DNA from 2 places in the Pseudoalteromonas sp. NZS127_1 genome. Region 2 is predicted to be linked to the other one. Evidence: predicted binding sites of a transcription regulator. Region 2 holds the regulator's gene; the other holds the start of a gene.
The links. Region 2 encodes LexA, which represses DNA repair genes until DNA is damaged. Its sites were predicted from a motif close to TACTGTATNNNNATACAGTA; they were not measured.

Region 1: the regulator LexA is predicted to act here: its motif matches at 3,781-3,800, upstream of I6F50_RS13615 (SulA-like leucine-rich domain-containing protein).

Annotation. Positions count from the first base shown of each region.
Region 1 is NZ_JADYXO010000015.1:1,539-7,387, reverse strand. Features, by position in the region: gene cysB (HTH-type transcriptional regulator CysB) at 1-490, opposite strand, end outside; gene I6F50_RS13630 (hypothetical protein) at 815-1,573, shown strand; gene I6F50_RS13625 (NCS2 family permease) at 1,650-2,942, opposite strand; gene I6F50_RS13620 (tetratricopeptide repeat protein) at 3,061-3,525, shown strand; gene I6F50_RS13615 (SulA-like leucine-rich domain-containing protein) at 3,823-4,257, shown strand; gene I6F50_RS13610 (YchJ family protein) at 4,296-4,775, shown strand; gene I6F50_RS13605 (diguanylate cyclase) at 4,850-5,767, opposite strand.
Region 2 is NZ_JADYXO010000019.1:13,148-18,996, reverse strand. Features, by position in the region: gene ctaD (cytochrome c oxidase subunit I) at 1-1,538, opposite strand, end outside; gene coxB (cytochrome c oxidase subunit II) at 1,538-2,680, opposite strand; gene lexA (transcriptional repressor LexA) at 3,198-3,815, opposite strand; gene I6F50_RS15595 (PaaI family thioesterase) at 3,983-4,423, shown strand; gene I6F50_RS15590 (hypothetical protein) at 4,424-4,804, opposite strand; gene I6F50_RS15585 (membrane protein) at 5,118-5,843, shown strand.

The DNA.
Region 1 (5,849 bases), on a different contig from region 2:
AGCAAGGCAGCATAACTAAATCTGAATACAAATGCAGTGCTTCTGTTGCAATAGCAAAATCGGCATCACCGCGTGCTGCAGCATCCGATATTTGCTGTGGAGTACCTTGGTGCATATGAAGCGATACCGCAGGGTATTTTTTCATAAACCCTTGAATTACGTTAGGCAAAGCATAACGCGCTTGGGTATGTGTTGTAGCAATATTTAACTTACCTTGATCAGGTAGCGTATGCTCATTAGCAACGGCTTTAATACCTTCTACTTTAGAGAGTATTTCACGAGAAATATTAATAATATCTTCGCCGGCACCGGTTACATGCGTTAAATGCTTACCACTGCGACCAAAAATTTGCACACCCAACTCATCTTCTAACATGCGTACTTGTTTAGAAATTCCTGGCTGCGAGGTAAATAAACTCTCAGCAGTCGCTGAAACATTTAATTTATGATTTTGTACTTCTACGATGTATCTGAGTTGTTGTAATTTCATGGCTGCAAATTTTAACGTTATTATTCATATTATTTATAAAGGCAATACCGCTTAAAACCAAGTGTTATTTACGTAAAATAGCACTTTAGGTCTTTAGGTGTGCAATTATCTGATTAGAGCTCAAGGCTAGCATAATAAATATGCTTCAGGTAGCGATGATTATTCAGCTTTAGTTTATAAGCCCTTAGGCTTACTGCAGTTTATAAAGAGCTCAACCTATCAATTTTTTGGTATATTTTTTAAGTTAATCGGCGCAAAGCTACCCTGTTAACGTATATTTAATGTAAGATTAAATAATTAGGTTATATATCCGAGAATTACACCATGATCGTTTCTATTATAATAGTGCTTATAGTTGCATTGATTGTGATTGCACTTTGGGTAAGTGCTGTACAACAACACAAAGAAAAACAAGAGGCAGAACGCCGTAAAGAGCTTACAAAACAGAAAGCTATAATAGAAGAAACGGAAGAGGCACTAATGAATAGTGCTAACATCCCCCTTTCTGAAAATCTAATTCGTACATTACAGCGCCGTATTTACGAAGCCTTAAATACAATGGTTACTAACTCGCAAACATCTAAAGCACTTAAAAGCCGCTTAAGTGAAGCAAAAACGCACTTGTCTAATCCAGTTCAAGATAATAGCAGTGAAGCTTTAACGCTACCGAGTAATGACAAACAACTTGTAGGCCTAATTCAAGGCATTAAAAAATTACGCTCAATTTTACGCTCTGAACACAGCAAAGGTCGTATTGATAGCCAAGTTTTTGTTTTAGAAGATAAACGTCTCGAAAAACTACAACTGCGTATTAATATTGAAAGCCAAATAAAACGGGGCCTATCTGCCCGTTCAGCCAGTATGGTTGGCTCTGCAAGACAGTACTTTGAAAAAGCGCAGGCAACACTCAGTGCAGTCACCTACTCTGATGAATACGTAACAACAAAACGGCTAGAAGTTGAGGGTTACTTAGAAGCAATTAGTGTTGAACTGCGAGCTTCTAATGCAAGCGCACTTAAAAAGAAAACAGAAGAAGAGCAAGACGACTTAGATATACTGTTTGCTCCTAAAAAGAAATGGTAATTCTTTTATAAAAGCATTAAAAAAAGCCTGCACAAATTTAAATTTGTGCAGGCTTTTTTGTATTTTTTGTTAGCTATTAAGACAAAAATGCAAACTTGAAAACAAACAAGGCTGTTAATATCCAAACACTAATACTGACTTGATCTTGCTTACCGCACAAGACTTTAACCGCCGTATAAGATATAAAACCAAGTGCAATACCGTGCGCAATCGAAAACGTTAATGGTGTCATTAGTAATACCACAGTAACAGGAATTGCATCGGTCATATCATCCCAGTTTACAAACTTTAAATTTTGCAGCATCAGAACAGCGACATATAAAATAGCGCCTGCCGTAGCATAAGCCGGTACCATTTGTGCAAGCGGTGCAAAAAACATCATTAGTAAAAAGCAAATACCTACAACTACAGCTGTTAAGCCAGTACGTCCGCCAACAGATACACCAGCAACCGATTCTATATACGATGTAGTCGTAGACGTACCTAGCATCGCACCTGCAATTGTTGCTGAGCTGTCAGCACTTAATGCGCGCCCTAAACGAGGCATGTTACCCTTTTCATCAGCTAAACCTGCTTTTTGAGTTACCGCAACTAATGTACCCGAAGTATCAAAAAGATCGACAAACAAGAAAGCAAAAATAACACTCATCATTGATATATCAAAAGCGGCTACAAAATCTAGCTGCATAAAAGTAGGCATTATTGATGGTGGCATAGCCATAACACCGTGATATTCAACAAGCCCCAAACTTAAAGCAATGCCAGTCACTAATAAAATACTAATAAGCACGCCACTTTTAAAATCGCGGTATAAAAGCGCTGCAATTACAAAAAAGCTTAATATAGCCAATAACGGTCCTGGAGAAGTAATGTCGCCCAACTGCACTAATGTTGCCGGGCTTGAGACAATAATGCCTGCATTTTTAAGGGCAATTAATGCTAAAAAAGCACCTATACCCGTTGCGATTGCTCGCTTGAGCACCAGAGGTATGGCATTAATAATCCACTCTCTGACTTTAAATAAGCTTAAAAACAAAAATATACAACCCGACATAAATACAGCCCCTAACGCGGCTTGCCAGGTATAACCCATTCCTAATACGACACCATACGTAAAAAAGGCATTTAGCCCCATACCAGGCGCTAATGCTAATGGATAATTAGCCCATAAACCCATTATAAAACAGCCTATCGCAGCTGCTATACATGTCGCTACAAATGCAGCCCCTTGATCCATCCCAGCCTCTGCGAGCATAGCCGGGTTTACAAATACAATGTATACCATAGTTATAAAGGTAGTTAGGCCAGCAACGCATTCGCGTTTAACTGTTGAATTATTTTCGCTCAGTTTAAATAAGGCTTCGAACATAATAAACTTGTGATAGTAAAAAGTGGCGAGATTTTAACATAAAAATTATCTTTTACAGGACATTTTACCTTGCTATATACTAAACTGTTAGAGTAGTTAAAATAATAAATGAACCAATATGCTTAAAACAACACCTTGTGAGCAAGACTTAGAGCAACAGCTAGATAATATTTTAGGTTTTGTTACTCAACCCGAAAATACCTCTGTGCCCGTTGATAATAAAAAAGATGAGCAAAGTACGTTAAATAAAGCCCTATATTATTTAAAAAATAATCAAGCTCCATTGGCTGCAAAATGGATGCGACTTGCTGCAATGGCGGGAAACCATAGAGCACAGTTTTATTTAGGTTTATTCTTTGTGAAAGGTGAAGGCGTGCCACAAAGTGTATTTCATGCTGTAGCTTGGTTAAGCTTAGCAAGTAGCCAAGGGTACGCCCCTGCCACTGCAGCGGTTACAGATATACGCAAACATATCGAAACTAAGCGATTTAAAGATGCTCAGTGTTATGCGGCAAGTTTGTACGAACAAATCCACCAACTCCAGTTTTCTCATATGCTCCCTCGCACGAGTGAAAACACATAAGCTAGCTATGGCAGAAGTACTGTATGCAGTGTAAAAAATACTGTATATGGTTACAAAGATAATCCTATACAGTATAAAACCCCAAAATGAAGACACTACGAAAAAAATTATTTTTAGAATACCTTCTCAAAAACAACCCTATAACAACCTGATTAATAAAGAATTATAAATTAAAAAAATAAAAACAATGATCAAAAGCTGAATAACTGTACAAATAAATAGCATAAAAGGCTTGCACGAAAGCACTGTATAAACTACTGTATATGAATACTGTATAAAAACCCAGTGAGTGAAATTATGTTACAGCCTATTACCGTAAGAACAGTTAAAAGTTACCAACAAGATGAGCAAAGCGATTGCGTGAATTTGATTCAAATTGAAGATGAAATTTCAGCGACCTTTGAGCTTTTAAAAGTATTACACCAATACAATAGCTCTAATGCATGGACGTTACTAATTGCTCCAGATCACGTACCTAGCAAAGCTTTACTTGACTCATGCTCTATTGATACAAGTAAATTACTTGTTATTAGACAGAAGCACCTAGTAAATTTAGAGTATGTATTAAATTCTGCATTACATAACGGAAACTTTGCAGCGGTAATTACCTGGACCGATATAGTTAATAACCAACTACTTACGAATTTATCGTTCGATTTAAGTAAAACGAATACAAAACTATACTGTTTTACTAAAAAGTCTCAAACAACAGAGATATCACTCGCCCAATAAGCTTGTTAAACTAATGTTTTAGACTTTGTATTATTATTATGACTTCACTCAATACCACATTATGTTTTTGCAGCAGTGGGCACAATTATGCTGATTGCTGCGAGCCGCTTCACTTATCTGTTAAGCAAGCTGATTCTCCTGAACAACTTATGCGCTCACGATTCAGTGCTTATGTTATTAAAAATGCAGAATATGTTTATCAAACCTACGCAAAAGAAAAACAAGCTGAAAATCCGGTTAAAGAAATCAATGATTTTGCTAACAGCTGTCGATTTATAAATCTTGATGTAATTGGGTCAAGCCATGATGGAGATACCGGCACTGTAGAATTTAAAGCCCAATATTTTTATCAAAACTTATTTTGTGAGCTCCACGAAAAATCGCAGTTTATTAAAGAAAACACTCAATGGCGTTATTTAGATGGCACCATATATCCTGTTGAAGATATTAAAGTGGGCAGAAATGATGACTGCCCATGTGGTAGCAATAAAAAGTACAAAAAATGTCATAGCGTGTAATAAATAATCTTATTTAATATTTATCACCTACAAGGTGTTTTTAAGTGGCAAAGTGATTTATTAGCTAGCTAAACTTAAAAACACACTTGGTTACGACCTTGCATTTTGGACTCATACATTTTTTCATCTGCGATCTGCAAGGTGTTTTTGTTATTTACGTACGGTTGTAGGGTTGCACCGCCAATACTAATAGTCACAAAGTCATATTCTGAATATCTGTGTAATATTCCTAAATCGACCACATTTTGTTTAATTTTATCAGCAACACAAATCGCACCTTCAGTGCTTGTATGCGGTAAAACAACTACAAACTCTTCGCCGCCGTAACGCGCAACAAAATCGGTTGGCCTTTGCAAACTATTAGTAATAGTTTGTGCAACAAGGTTTAAAACCGTATCGCCTTGCACATGACCATAAAGATCGTTGTATTGCTTAAAGTAGTCTATATCGATGAGTAATAGTGCATAGTCGACTTTTTCTCGTAAGGCGCTTCGTTCCATTTTAGAAAAATGCGCATCAAAATAACGACGATTGAATACCTTTGTTAAATCATCTAGAAATACTTTTTGATTGAGTAAGTCATGTTGAAGTTTCATCGTAATATGGGCGCGCACTCTTCTATATAAAGTTTCCGAGTTAGTTGGTTTCTTTATAAAATCTACAGCTCCGGCTTCCCAGCACTCTTCTTCTTGATTTTCAGATGAGGTTACAAAAATAACGGGGATATCTTGTGTTTCAGATATATTTTTTAATTTTAGACATGTTTCAATACCACTCATTCCTTCCATATTAATATCGAGTAGTATTATATCTGGCGGATTATGTTTACAAATTTCAATCGCATCCTCACCACAGCTCGTTGTTGTTACACTAAAATGCTCTGATAATATTTTTTTTAATACAATTAAGCTTAATAGCTGATCGTCAACGACAAGTACCTTAGAGCTCTTTAAGCTTAATTTCAATTGGTGGTCAGAGTAATTTATCGGCATGGTACAACTGTTTTGTTTTTTTTATTAAACACACCCTATATCACTACATTTTGTTATGCAAATGTTAATAAAGTAAAATTCT
Region 2 (5,849 bases):
TCCCACTCAAGCCCTTCTGCCCCTTCCCATACTTTTGCAGGCACTTTATCACCGCCACGCGCGCATTTAATTACCACAGCTACAAACAACAATTGCGATAAACCAAAGGCAAATCCACCAATACTTATGATTGCGTTAAAGTCGGCAAATTGAAGTGCATAATCGGGAATTCGACGCGGCATACCGGCAAGCCCTACAAAATGCATAGGAAAAAACAGTACGTTCACACTCACCAGCGATAGCCAAAAATGCCATTTAGCTAGCGTGATATTAAACATGTTGCCTGTCCATTTGGGTAGCCAATAATAAGCACCTGCCATTATCGAAAACACAGCCCCTGTTACTAATACATAATGAAAATGCGCCACTACAAAATAAGTATCGTGGTACTGAAAGTCAGCAGGTGTAATTGCCAGCATCAAACCCGAAAAGCCACCTAAGGTAAACAGCACAATAAACGCAATACTAAAAAGCATTGGCACTTCAAAAGTTATTGAGCCTTTCCACATTGTGGCAACCCAATTAAATACTTTTACTCCTGTAGGTACCGATATAAGCATGGTCGCGTACATAAAAAACAACTCGCCAGCGACCGGCATCCCAGTGGTAAACATATGATGAGCCCATACAATAAAGCTCAATAGTGCTATGGAGGATGTGGCGTATACCATTGAGGCATAGCCAAAAAGTTTTTTACGAGAAAAGGTAGGTACTATTGTAGATATAATGCCAAAGGCAGGAAGAATCATTATGTATACTTCGGGATGACCAAAAAACCAAAAAATGTGTTGGAACATCACCGGGTCGCCACCGCCTGCGGCATCAAAAAAGCTGGTCGCAAAATACTTATCGGTAAGTACCATAGTGACAGCTCCTGCAAGCACTGGCATTACCGCTATTAATAAAAAGGCAGTAATTAACCACGTCCATACAAATAAGGGCAACTTCATCCATGTCATGCCTGGGGCACGTAAGTTCACTATGGTTACAATCACATTGATTGCGCCCATTATTGAACTAATCCCCATAATATGTACGGCAAATACAAACAATGCAGTATTATCATTACTGTATGTTGTAGACAGTGGTGCATAAAAAGTCCAACCAAATGCAGGACCCCCACCAGGCATAAATAACGATGCCAATAGGATTAAAAACGCAAACGGTAAAATCCAAAAGCTCCAGTTATTCATTCTTGGCAATGCCATATCTGGCGCGCCAATCATGAGTGGTATCATCCAGTTAGCAAGGCCTGTAAAGGCCGGCATAACCGCACCAAACACCATAATTAAACCATGCACTGTGGTCATTTGATTAAAAAAGTGAGGATCGACCAACTGTAAACCTGGTTGAAATAATTCAGCTCTGATCACCATGGCCATTCCACCACCAATTAAGAACATGGTCAGCGAAAAAATTAAATATAAACTACCTATATCTTTATGATTAGTTGTGTAAAGCCAGCGTTTAAAACCTTTAGCTGGGTGATGAGCATGATGAGCTTCATTGGCGTTAGATTGTTCTACTATGCTACTCATTAGTTCGCCTCCACTTTGGCATCAAGTGCTGCCTGTATTTGACTCGGTTGAATAACATCACCCGTATCATTACCCCACGCATTACGTTTATAAGTAATAACCGCTGCTAATTGCTTTATAGATAACTGTTTGGCAAATGCTTGCATTGCCGTACCGGGTCGCCCATGGATAACTACATCAATGTGATCTTTTATATCGCCAAGCACTATAGGGCTGCCTTTAAGTGCAGGAAATACACCCGGTAACCCCATGCCAGTAGGCTGATGACATGCAGCACAATTGGCCATATATACTTGTTCGCCTAAAGTCATTAATTCTTCTTTTGGGAGGGTTTTATCAAGTAATGCGGCATCTGCTAATGCTGCTTTTTGTTTAGCTTGCTTTGCATCTGCAAGCCACGTTTTAAAATCAGCCTCAGATTTAGCGACCACCACAACGGGCATAAAGCCATGATCTTTACCACACAACTCAGCACATTGGCCTCGGTAAGTACCTTCTTCGTTTATGTTCGTCCATGTTTCGTTTATAAAGCCGGGATTCGCATCTTTTTTAACTGCAAAATCAGGTACCCACCAAGAGTGAATAACATCGTCAGAAGTCATTAAAAATCGTACTTTTTGATTTATTGGCAGTACGAGAGGTTTATCAACCTCAAGTAAGTAGTTAGGATTTTTATCTGCAAGATTCGCTATTTCATCTTGCGGGGTAGATAAAATAGAGTAGAACTCTACATCTTCACCCATATATTCATAATGCCATTTCCATTGCGAGCCTGTAATTTTAATAGTGAGATCAGCTTTGCTGGCATCTTCCATTGCAATTAGGGTTTTAGTGGCTGGTACTGCCATAGCAATTAAAATAACAAACGGGATTGCAGTCCAAAGTATTTCTACTTTAGTGCTTTCGTGAAATTGGGCAGGTACAGCCCCTTTAGATTTACGGTGATGAATAAGTGCCCAAAACATAATTGCGAACACTATCACCCCAATCACACAACATATTATAAATATGGTCATGTGCAGCTGATATACATTATTGCTTATATCGGTTACGCCTTTGCGCATATTGTATTGGCTGTTAGCCAAAACTGGGTGCGAAAAAACACATAATATAAGCCACAAGGTAGAGGTCAGTTTACCCATGTGACGGCTCCTTTGATGCTATTGCGAATGCAAAGCGAAGAGGCATACGGCTTAAACGCCAATTCGTTATTTTTATTTTTTTAGTCAATCTCATTTAATATTGATTGGTTTTGCTGCGCCAACAACGGGTTTGTGTATATTGTGTGTTCTCAAAACTAAAAAGCTGTGAGTTATTATTAGCTCAGCACATTAATAATTAGCTAAAAAATGAACAACAAGCAAGTTTTAGTATAAAAAACAATCAGGTGATATTGAGTAATTAATAAAAAATCAGTAACCAACTAGGTAACAGGAAGTTCAAAAGATGAGCAAAACAAAGGGGTTTAACGCATTCGGAGGGGGAAAATATAAGTGCAAAAAAGTTTACAGCTTAAATTGTCAGTGAGCTATTTATGCCCTATTTTTAGTGCGAATTTAAAACAGAAAATGCGTACTAATTAGTGCGAATTTAAAACAGAAAATGCGTACTAATTAGTACGCATTTATAAAACTGCTTGTTTAAAAGCTATTTTTAAAGTCACATCCAATCAGCGTTTCTTATAACGCCAACGGCTAAGCCTTCAATATTAAAAGACTCATTCTCAAGATCTACTTCAATAGATTCAAAATCGTCGTTTTCAGCATGAAGTAATACTTTACGACCCGCTTTCTCAAGACGTTTTACAGTTACGTCTTCGTCTAGGCGGGCAACAACAACTTGCCCGTTTTCAGCGGTTTGAGTACGATGTACAGCAAGTAAATCACCATCCATAATACCAATATCTTTCATGCTCATACCGTTAACGCGTAGTAAAAAATCTGCAGCCGGTTTAAACATTAATGGATCGATTTTGCAGTGACTTTCAACGTGCTCTTGCGCCAAAATAGGTGAACCAGCAGCAACACGCCCTATAAGCGGTAAACCTAATTGTTCTGGCTCTTCTTCTTCAATTAACTGAATACCACGGCTTGCACCTGGTTTCATTTTAATTGCGCCTTTTTTAGCAAGTGCTTTTAAATGTTCTTCAGCAGCATTGGCACTTTTAAAACCTAATGTTTGCGCTATTTCAGCACGTGTAGGAGGCATACCAGTGTCTTTAATAAAAACTTTAATTAGTTCGAGTATTTGAGCTTGGCGGTTCGTTAATGGTCGCATACAACTGGTTTTCCATACAGTACATTTAACTGTGAGTATATACAGTTAAATAAAAATCGCAAATTTAAATTAAGCCTTAAAATAGCCAAAGTAATTTCACTTGTGTACATTTTAGGGATATAACTAACGCTAGGTTTATAAATGATTAAAAAAGCAAAGGAGTCATTATGAGTATTTGGTACCAGCCCATCACTTTAGAGCTGTGCAAGCAGTTAGAACAAGGCATTGATGGCCAAGGAACATTAATGAAAACCATGGGAATAGAAGTCACTGAAATTGGTGATGATTACTTAGTAGCCACTATGCCGGCAATTCCTGAGCATCATAACCCAATGGGAATGGTTCACGGCGGTGCTAACGTTGTACTTGCCGAAACAGTTGCCAGCTATGCAGCTAACTTTGTTGTCGATTTTACAAAATTTTACTGCGTGGGGCAGGAAATTAGCGCAAGTCATTTAAAAGCATCTCGCAACGGCACTTTAACAGCAACGGCAAGAGCGTTTCATATTGGCAAACGTAGTTCAGTGTGGGAAATAAAAATTACAAATAGCCGCAATGAGCTGTGCTGCGTATCAAAAATGACCGCAGCAGTCGTAGAGCGAAGATAGTTACTTTTCGATTGGGTAAATTGTAATTTCCATACCCGCACCAATCGCAGATATACGTAGTAATGTATCTGCATCTAAGGCTTGATTAAAGCACTTAGGGGAAGTGCCTGATTCAAAACCAATATCAAACGTTCTACGTGAACAGCTTAACCATTGCTTTAGCGCGTTACGCGAACACGATTCAATAAGCTCACATATATGGTTTATTGCTTTGTCAGGCGTGTTTACTACACCTGTTGCTTCAATACGCGCTAATTGACGGTATTCGTCTTTGTCATAATGTAAAATCGTCGCGACTTTTTTCAAGTCTGCCACTAGCAAACTAATATCTTGCTTTGATTCAAGCTCAAGATCTACATTTAAAAATTGAATTTCCGACATCGTTTCGTATTTATCCTCTAATAATTTCATTGCAAACTTTAACGCAGTTTTACCGTTATACCAAATCAACTATGCTCTATTAACCACTTTATATAGATATTTCGCAGCTTTTAAGTATTTTTTAGCGTTTAAAGCTAGCTGGATATCAAACACTCAGCTCAATTAAACAAATAAGTCATGTTAGCAATTTAAGTGTAATCTTTTTTATTTTTAAATGATTACAGTAAGCTATAGTTTAAACTGCGACAAAATGTCGCAGTAACTAATCCCATTAATGTAATAAACTAGCCTCTAAAAATAATAAGACTAAAACATGAATAAAAAAATATTTAAGTATGCTCGCAAGTTACATAAATGGCTCGGTTATTTGCTCACATTACAAATTTTAGCTTGGCTATTAGGCGGTTTAGTCATGAGCGCTATTCCTCTTGATAAAGTTCATGGGGAGCATCTTGCAACACGTACTCTTAATAACCCATTTACGCAGGCTGATTATGTTGCCTCCCTTAACGATATTGCATCTCAGGTGGTTAATCCAACACAAATAATTTTTGAGAACTTTTTAACCACACCTATAATTACAGTAATAAATAAAGATGAACAGCAAAGCTTTAACGGTATAACAGGCCGGCCTTTTGAGCCGCCAACTAAAATACAAATTACCGCAAATGCTAAAGCACACCTACTTATTGATGCTCAAGTGACAAGCGCTGTACTGCTAAAGCAAGGTATGCGAGAAGTTGGATATAAAACCAATGTTTGGCAGGTACAATTTGACGACACATTTAACACAACACTGTACTTGTCAGAAAATAACGGCAGAGTTGTCACCGTTCGCAGCACACTATGGCGAATTTTCGACTTTTTTTGGATGTTACATATTATGGATTACGATGAGCGAGAGGATTTTAATAATCCGCTGCTTATTAGTTTTGCAGCAACCAGCGTACTTTTTTGCCTAAGTGGAATATTACTACTTATGCAAAACATACGACTAAAACGATTTATCCGAATTAAAAGTAAGAATAAATCAAAGTAGTCATAT